3 regions of the Endozoicomonas montiporae CL-33 genome follow, and region 2 is predicted to be linked to each of the others. Evidence: predicted binding sites of a transcription regulator. Region 2 holds the regulator's gene; each other region holds the start of a gene.
The links. The regulator FNR, encoded in region 2, switches genes on or off when oxygen is low (the NO sensors DNR and NnrR bind a similar motif). The targets are predictions, from matches to a motif close to TTGATNTANATCAA.
Positions count from the first base shown of each region.

Region 1: a site for FNR is predicted at 836-849, ahead of EZMO1_RS23885 (sulfatase family protein). Genes of this name have one in related genera too.
Region 3: a site for FNR is predicted at 623-636, ahead of glpA (anaerobic glycerol-3-phosphate dehydrogenase subunit A). Genes of this name have one in related genera too.

Region 1 covers NZ_CP013251.1:5,166,823-5,169,031, reverse strand. The annotation lists gene EZMO1_RS23890 (MFS transporter) at 1-751, shown strand, start outside; gene EZMO1_RS23885 (sulfatase family protein) at 928-2,209, shown strand, end outside.
Region 2 covers NZ_CP013251.1:3,665,630-3,667,838, reverse strand. The annotation lists gene EZMO1_RS16795 (hypothetical protein) at 1-107, opposite strand, end outside; gene EZMO1_RS16790 (adenine phosphoribosyltransferase) at 257-799, opposite strand; gene fnr (fumarate/nitrate reduction transcriptional regulator Fnr) at 921-1,679, opposite strand; gene hemN (oxygen-independent coproporphyrinogen III oxidase) at 2,110-2,209, opposite strand, start outside.
Region 3 covers NZ_CP013251.1:4,908,901-4,911,109, forward strand. The annotation lists gene EZMO1_RS22635 (MIP/aquaporin family protein) at 1-293, opposite strand, end outside; gene glpA (anaerobic glycerol-3-phosphate dehydrogenase subunit A) at 741-2,209, shown strand, end outside.

The DNA.
Region 1 (2,209 bases), 1.5 Mb from region 2:
CGCCGTGGTGTGGTATGTGTCGGCTTCTGTTGCAGGCTCTGTGTGTGGCAGGCTACTCAGTGGTTCCCTGATTTCTGCCGGTCATCACGCACCGGTCTGGATTGCGCTTGGCTGTGCCATGCTCTGTGTTTCACCGTTTATTCTGTTTCTGGATCGAACCTCGGGTAACCCTGAACAGATTCAACTGAAGACGGCACTGGCAGATGTTTTGGGTCGTAAAGATGTCTGGGCCTGTGTATTCATCATATTTACAGCAATCTGCTGTCTGGCTTCAGTACTTAATTACCTGCCTTTTCACATGCGTTCACAGCATCCGGCATTGAGCGCTGCACAAATTGCCTTCCTTTATACCGGGTATTTATGCGCCATTGTTTGCTCAATGATGATGCCGAAAATAAGACGATTCGCAGGTAATGACCGGCTTCTTTTTCGGCTGGTGTTGATTTCTTTACTGTTGGGAATGCTGATTCTGGTGGTGGATTATTATGGCTCCTGCCTGATCGCTGTTGCAATTATGTGTGGTACGGTCTTTATGGTACACAGCGGGCTGTCAGCGTATCTCAACCAGAATATTCCTCAACATCGTCGGGTTGTGAATGGGTTTTATCTGACCAGTTACTACCTTGGCGGAGCGTTCAGCAGCCTGTTACCGGGTAGCCTGTTCATGTCCATGGGTTGGCACTGGCTACTGGTTGGTTTGTCTGTTCTGCTATGTGTTGCGATCGCTATGGTCAGTTTTATCAGAGGTTGATTTAACACAAAATACCATCCAAGTTTTGCTTATTGTTGCTTCAATGTTACATAGTCTTTCGTACGTGTTTTAACCTGTGATTGTTTGATTTAGATCACTCAGGCTGCAGTGCCCCTTCCTTTATATTCCGAACCCGAAAGGAATATTTCGAATGAATGGTTCGGGGGCAATAAGCAATGAGAAAGACTCTTCTGGCAATAGCGGCTGCAGCGGCCTGTTCTGCCAATATGGCAGCTGCGGATACAACACCTACCAATGTTGTGTTGTTTACCGCAGATGATCTGGGCTATGAAGTCTTCAGCCTGTTTACAGAAGGGTTACCTGACCTGACCCCGAATATGGATAAGTATGCGGCGCAGGGCGTGCAGTTTATGCATGCACACTCCAATACCTCCATCTGTATGCCCAGCCGATCCATTATGGCCACCGGATTGTACGGTATCAGTAGCGGTATGATGGGTTTCATGAACCTGAAAGACCAATCCATTCCTACCGTAATGGGCACACTGTCTGATCATGGTTACCGTACTGGTGTTTTGGGCAAGGTATCCCATTCAACGCCCGATCTGGATTACCAGTGGAACTATGTTCAGGATTATCGTGAACTGGGTGCCGGCCGTGACCCCGAGCTGTACTATCAATTCACCAAAGACTTTATTGCTGAAAGTAAAAAGAACGGCCAGCCTTTTTACCTGATGGTTAACTCTCACGACCCGCATCGAGCCTTCCACGATCCTGAAAACCCGATGCGCAACGGTGATATTGCCAAGCCTTCCAAGCTGTTTTCTACCGATGAAGTGATTGTGCCTGAGTATCTGCCAGATTTGCCGCAGACGCGTCTGGAGCTGAGCCATTATTACAACTCTGTACGACGTCTTGACGATACCTTTGGTCGGGTCATTGAAGCACTGGACGAGAAAGGCGTAGCTGAAGACACCATGGTGGTTTTCCTGTCTGACAATGGTTCTGCTTTCCCGTTTGCTAAAGCCAACACGTACATGTTCAGTAGCCGGACACATTTCTTTGTGAACTGGCCTAACGGTGATCTGAAAAGCGGTCATGTAGACGACAAAAACTTTATCTCTACTGTCGATATCTTCCCAACCATTTTGGATGCAACAGGTATTGATCTGGATGCCAGCTTTGATGGTGAAACTTTTTTACCGTTGTTGCGTGGTGAAGAGCAGGACAACCGTGAGTACGTTTACACCCAGATTGATTACAAGATTGGCGGTCCGGCGACCCCAATGCGTGCCGTACAGAGTGAAAAATACGGATACATCTTTAACCCGTGGAGTCAGGAAGGTGCGAACTATCGCAACTCCAATGAAGGCGAAATCATCAATGCGATGCTCGACAGTGATGATGAAGCATTACACGACCGAGTAACGATGTTCCGGGAACGTGTTGTAGAGGAGTTTTACGACCTGGAAAAAGATCCGGGCAGCCTGAACAACC
Region 2 (2,209 bases):
GCAGCTGTTCCCAGTAACAGGTTTTCAGCCGTAGGGCTCCACATCTGGAGGTGTTTCAGGGTTGGACGAACAACGTGGAGGCGCAATTCCTTTGCACAGATTCCCATGCCTGAATCCTTGTTATGCATTATTCATTTTTATCGTATCACCCGCTTAATACTGAAGCACCAGACATTTGGAAATAAAGTGTAAGAAATATTGTACAGAGAGAACCGGTTGGTTCTCTCTCGGACAGCCTCCTAAGTGGCGGGAAGCATTATTCGCCCTCAAATGCACACAAAGAAAAAGTGGGAACGCCAGCATTTTGCAGACGACGGGAGCCACCGAGGTCGGGCAAATCCATAATGGCTGCGGCTTCAATGGTTTTTGCTCCGAGTTTTTCTATCAGCTGAACTGCAGCCAGAAGGGTTCCGCCGGTTGCAATCAGGTCGTCTACCAATAAAACGCGATCACCTTTGTGCAAACTGTCGGCGTGGACTTCCAGGCTGGCGGTGCCGTACTCCAGATCATATTCCACAGAGAGGGTCTTCGCAGGTAGCTTGCCTTTCTTGCGAAACAGAACCAGTGGCTTGTTGAGTACATAGGAGAGGTTGGAGCCGATCAGGAAGCCGCGGGCATCCATGGCGCCAATATGGCTGAAATCCAGTTCCATGTAGCGGTGGATAAAACTGTCCATCACGCCGCGCCAGGCTTTGGGGTTTTCAAAAATAGTGGTGACATCCCGAAATAGAACGCCGGGCTTCGGCCAGTCCGGAACGCTGCGAATCTGGGACTTAAGATAAAAATCGTCGATGATCATGAAATGGCAACCAGTTACTGTGCGTGTGATGTGAGGTTTGGTGGCTGGAACGGAAGCAACCGCCGGATGTGTACATAAGTACTCAACAATCCGGCAGGCTCCTGAATCCGATTACATCAGATCAGTTTGTTGCAATGATCTGCTCAATATCGGCGGCTTTCCCGCCAGCCAGAGAGCATAGTTGAACTGCATCACGAATTTCAATTTCCTTGCCAACGGCTGAAATCAGACCATTTTTCTGGAAACGTGTGAAAACGCGGCTGACCGTTTCTACCGCCAGTCCCAGATAGTTGCCCATTTCATTGCGAGACATGGACAGTCTGAACGACTGGGATGAGAAGCCACGGCGACGAAAGCGGCTGGCAAGATTGATCAGGAACGTAGCAATACGCTCATCTGCATTCTTCTTGGACAGCAGCATCATCATTTGCTGGTCTTCCCTGATCTTTTTGCTCATCAGGCGCATCAGGTGACGACGCAGCTCCGGGAAGTCATCAGACAGCATCTCCAGCTGCTCAAACGGAATTTCACACACCATGGTGGTTTCCATAGCCTGGGCGGATACCGGATACACGTCAGTGTCCATACCACTCAGGCCGAGGATTTCGCTTGGCAGATAGAAGGCAGTAATCTGTTCTTCACCTTCGTTAGTAGCAGTGTAGGTTTTGATGGCACCGGAGCGAACAGCGTAAACGCTGTCAAACGGATCCCCTTCCAGGAACAGGTGCTCACCTTTTTTCAGCGGACGACCGCGTTTAATGATGCGATCCAGATTGTCAATATCTTTCACACTCAACGCCAGCGGCAGGCACAGAGAGCTGAGACTGCAATCCCTGCAGGCCACATGGCTTGGTTGTCGGACGTTGGGCTTGGACGTCATCGAGTGCCCTCAAGGTCTTTAAATGCAAAACGCTGACTATTTTATGGAAAATATTTTGAAAGTGTAAGTGCGGTGTTGACCTACGAATGTTGATATTGATCGTTTTTTAAACTTAATTCGGCAAGTCGCATTTTGTTGCGGTTAATGCCTAGTCTCGTTGGTGGATGTTTTGTTCTTTTTTGGGGTTTTGAGCAGGTTTTTTGCGACTGGTTTGTACTGGGTTTCATCAGGAGCAATGTTTTGTTGTGTTGCTCTGTGGGGCTTCTATGGAATTATTGTGTAAAAAACGTGTCAGGCAAGGCTGATTTGATGAGGGAATATTCTTGTGGCTCTGCCTTCAGTTGATCATAGTGCCGGTGTTTTTGCTGACTGTTTTTGGGGGAATCAAAGGTTAACCGGTTAAAGTGAGTTAACCTTTGAACGTCTGAGCTTAAATAACTTTAGAAAAATGCTTCACATTATTTTGCTGCTGAAAATAACGGTCAAACACCATACAGATGTTTCTGATCAGCAGCTTGCCAGCCGGTGTT
Region 3 (2,209 bases), 1.2 Mb from region 2:
GAACAGAAAGCACCCAGAACCTGTGCAGCGATGAAAGGCAGAACCTTATGCTTCTCAAAGCCTTTGAATGTGGCCAACGCCAGAGTCACTGCCGGATTCAGGTGTGCACCGGAAACGCCGCCAGTTACATAAATGGCAATGGCAACACCCAGACCCCAGACAATAGAAATTTCCCACTGACCAAAGTCAACACCTGCCAGAACCAAAGCAGCGACAACACCTGCACCAAAGAAAATCAGAAGGCCTGCACCAATAAATTCGGCAAGGCATTCTCCTAACAGTGATTTACGCATAATGATAAGTTCCGCCCGGTTGGGTTAAGAAATTGGTTAATTCAGACCTGCCTTTTACAACAATCAAAGAGGTCTTGATACGGGGCGAATTTTTACAAACCGGAACAAACCTTATCAATCCTTTAAAGTTGATCCAAATCAATCAATGTTCAGGAATGTGCGTTTTTTTCGGAAATTACGCACAAGAAAAGCCACCAAAATAACATTAATTCACAAATTAATTATTTTTCAACAATAAATCATTTGGCTTTCTGTTCAAAAAAACTTCAAATGCTAACAAAATAAACAGACTCGCATTCAATAGAATATTAAACGAGCACAGTCGAACATTGATCCAGATCATTTTTTAATTTCCACTGCTTATTTATAGTGCGCAGCAACAATCACAAACGAACATTAAAAGACATTTCACCATTTAACCGAAGAGTTTTTGAAAGAGCGCACCGTATGAGACAAATAGAAACCGATGTCGTAATTATTGGCGGCGGTGCTACTGGCGCTGGAGTCCTGCGAGACTGTGCACAGCGCGGAATGCGTGCCATTCTGGTAGAAAAAGACGATATTGCGAACGGTACTACAGGCCGCAACCACGGTCTGCTTCATTCAGGTGCCCGCTATGCGGTTACCGACCAACACTCTGCGGTTGAATGCATCAAAGAAAACCAGATTCTGAGGAAAGTCGCCGGTCACTGTATTGAAGAGACCGACGGCCTGTTTATTACCCTGCCGGAAGATGAATTGTCCTTTCAGGACAAATTCATTACATCCTGCCACACCGCTGGCATTCGGGCAGAAGCGCTTAGTCCCAAAGAAGCACTGCGCATTGAGCCTAACGTTAACCCTGAACTGCTGGGTGCAGTTCGTGTTCCTGACGGCACCATTGATCCTTTCCGTCTGACCGCTTCCAACATTCTGGATGCTGAAGAATACGGCGGCCGCCTGATGAACTACACACAAGTCACCGGCCTGATTATCGAAAACGGCCGGGTTTGTGGTGTGCATTGCATCAATGTTAAAACCGGTGAGCTGATCGACATCCGGGCCCTGCAGGTGGTAAACGCTGCAGGTATCTGGGGACAGCAAATCACCGAATACGCCGACCTGTCGATCCGCATGTTCCCGGCAAAAGGCTCCCTGCTGATTGTTGACTATCGCATTAACAGCATGGTGATCAACCGTTGTCGTAAGCCGGCCGATGCAGACATTCTGGTTCCGGGCGATACCATCTCGCTGATTGGTACCACTTCCGAAAAAATTCCTTACAGCGAAATCGAAAATATTCGCGTCAATCCAAACGAAGTCGAAACGTTGCTGGCGGAAGGCGAGAAGCTTTGCCCGATCATGGCAAAAACCCGTGTATTACGTGCTTACTGTGGTGTTCGCCCACTGGTTTCACTGGGTGATGATCCATCCGGTCGTAACATCAGCCGTGGCATTGTTCTGGTTGACCATGGCCAAGCCGATGCCCTGCCAGGATTGATCACCATCACCGGCGGCAAGCTGATGACCTACCGTTTGATGGCTGAAATGGCCACCGACACTGTAGCCAAGAACTTGGGTAACACCAAAGCCTGTGCCACTGCAGAAAAACCCCTGCCCGGCGCCAACGGCAAAAACGCCGAGGTACATGCTCCACAGGTATCCATTCCGGTTTCCGGCTCTGCCAAATACCGCCATGGTGAACGTGCAGCAAAATTCCTGTCCGATGACAAGAAGCAGAATGCCATTATCTGCGAATGCGAAATGGTGACCCGCGGTGAAATTGAATACGCCGTTAATAATCTGAACGCAAAAGACCTGGTAGACCTGCGTCGTCGAACCCGTATTGGCATGGGTCCTTGTCAGGGAGAGATGTGCTCCTGTCGGGCGGCAGGCATTGTCAGTGAAATGACTCACTCCGATAATTCAGAAAATGC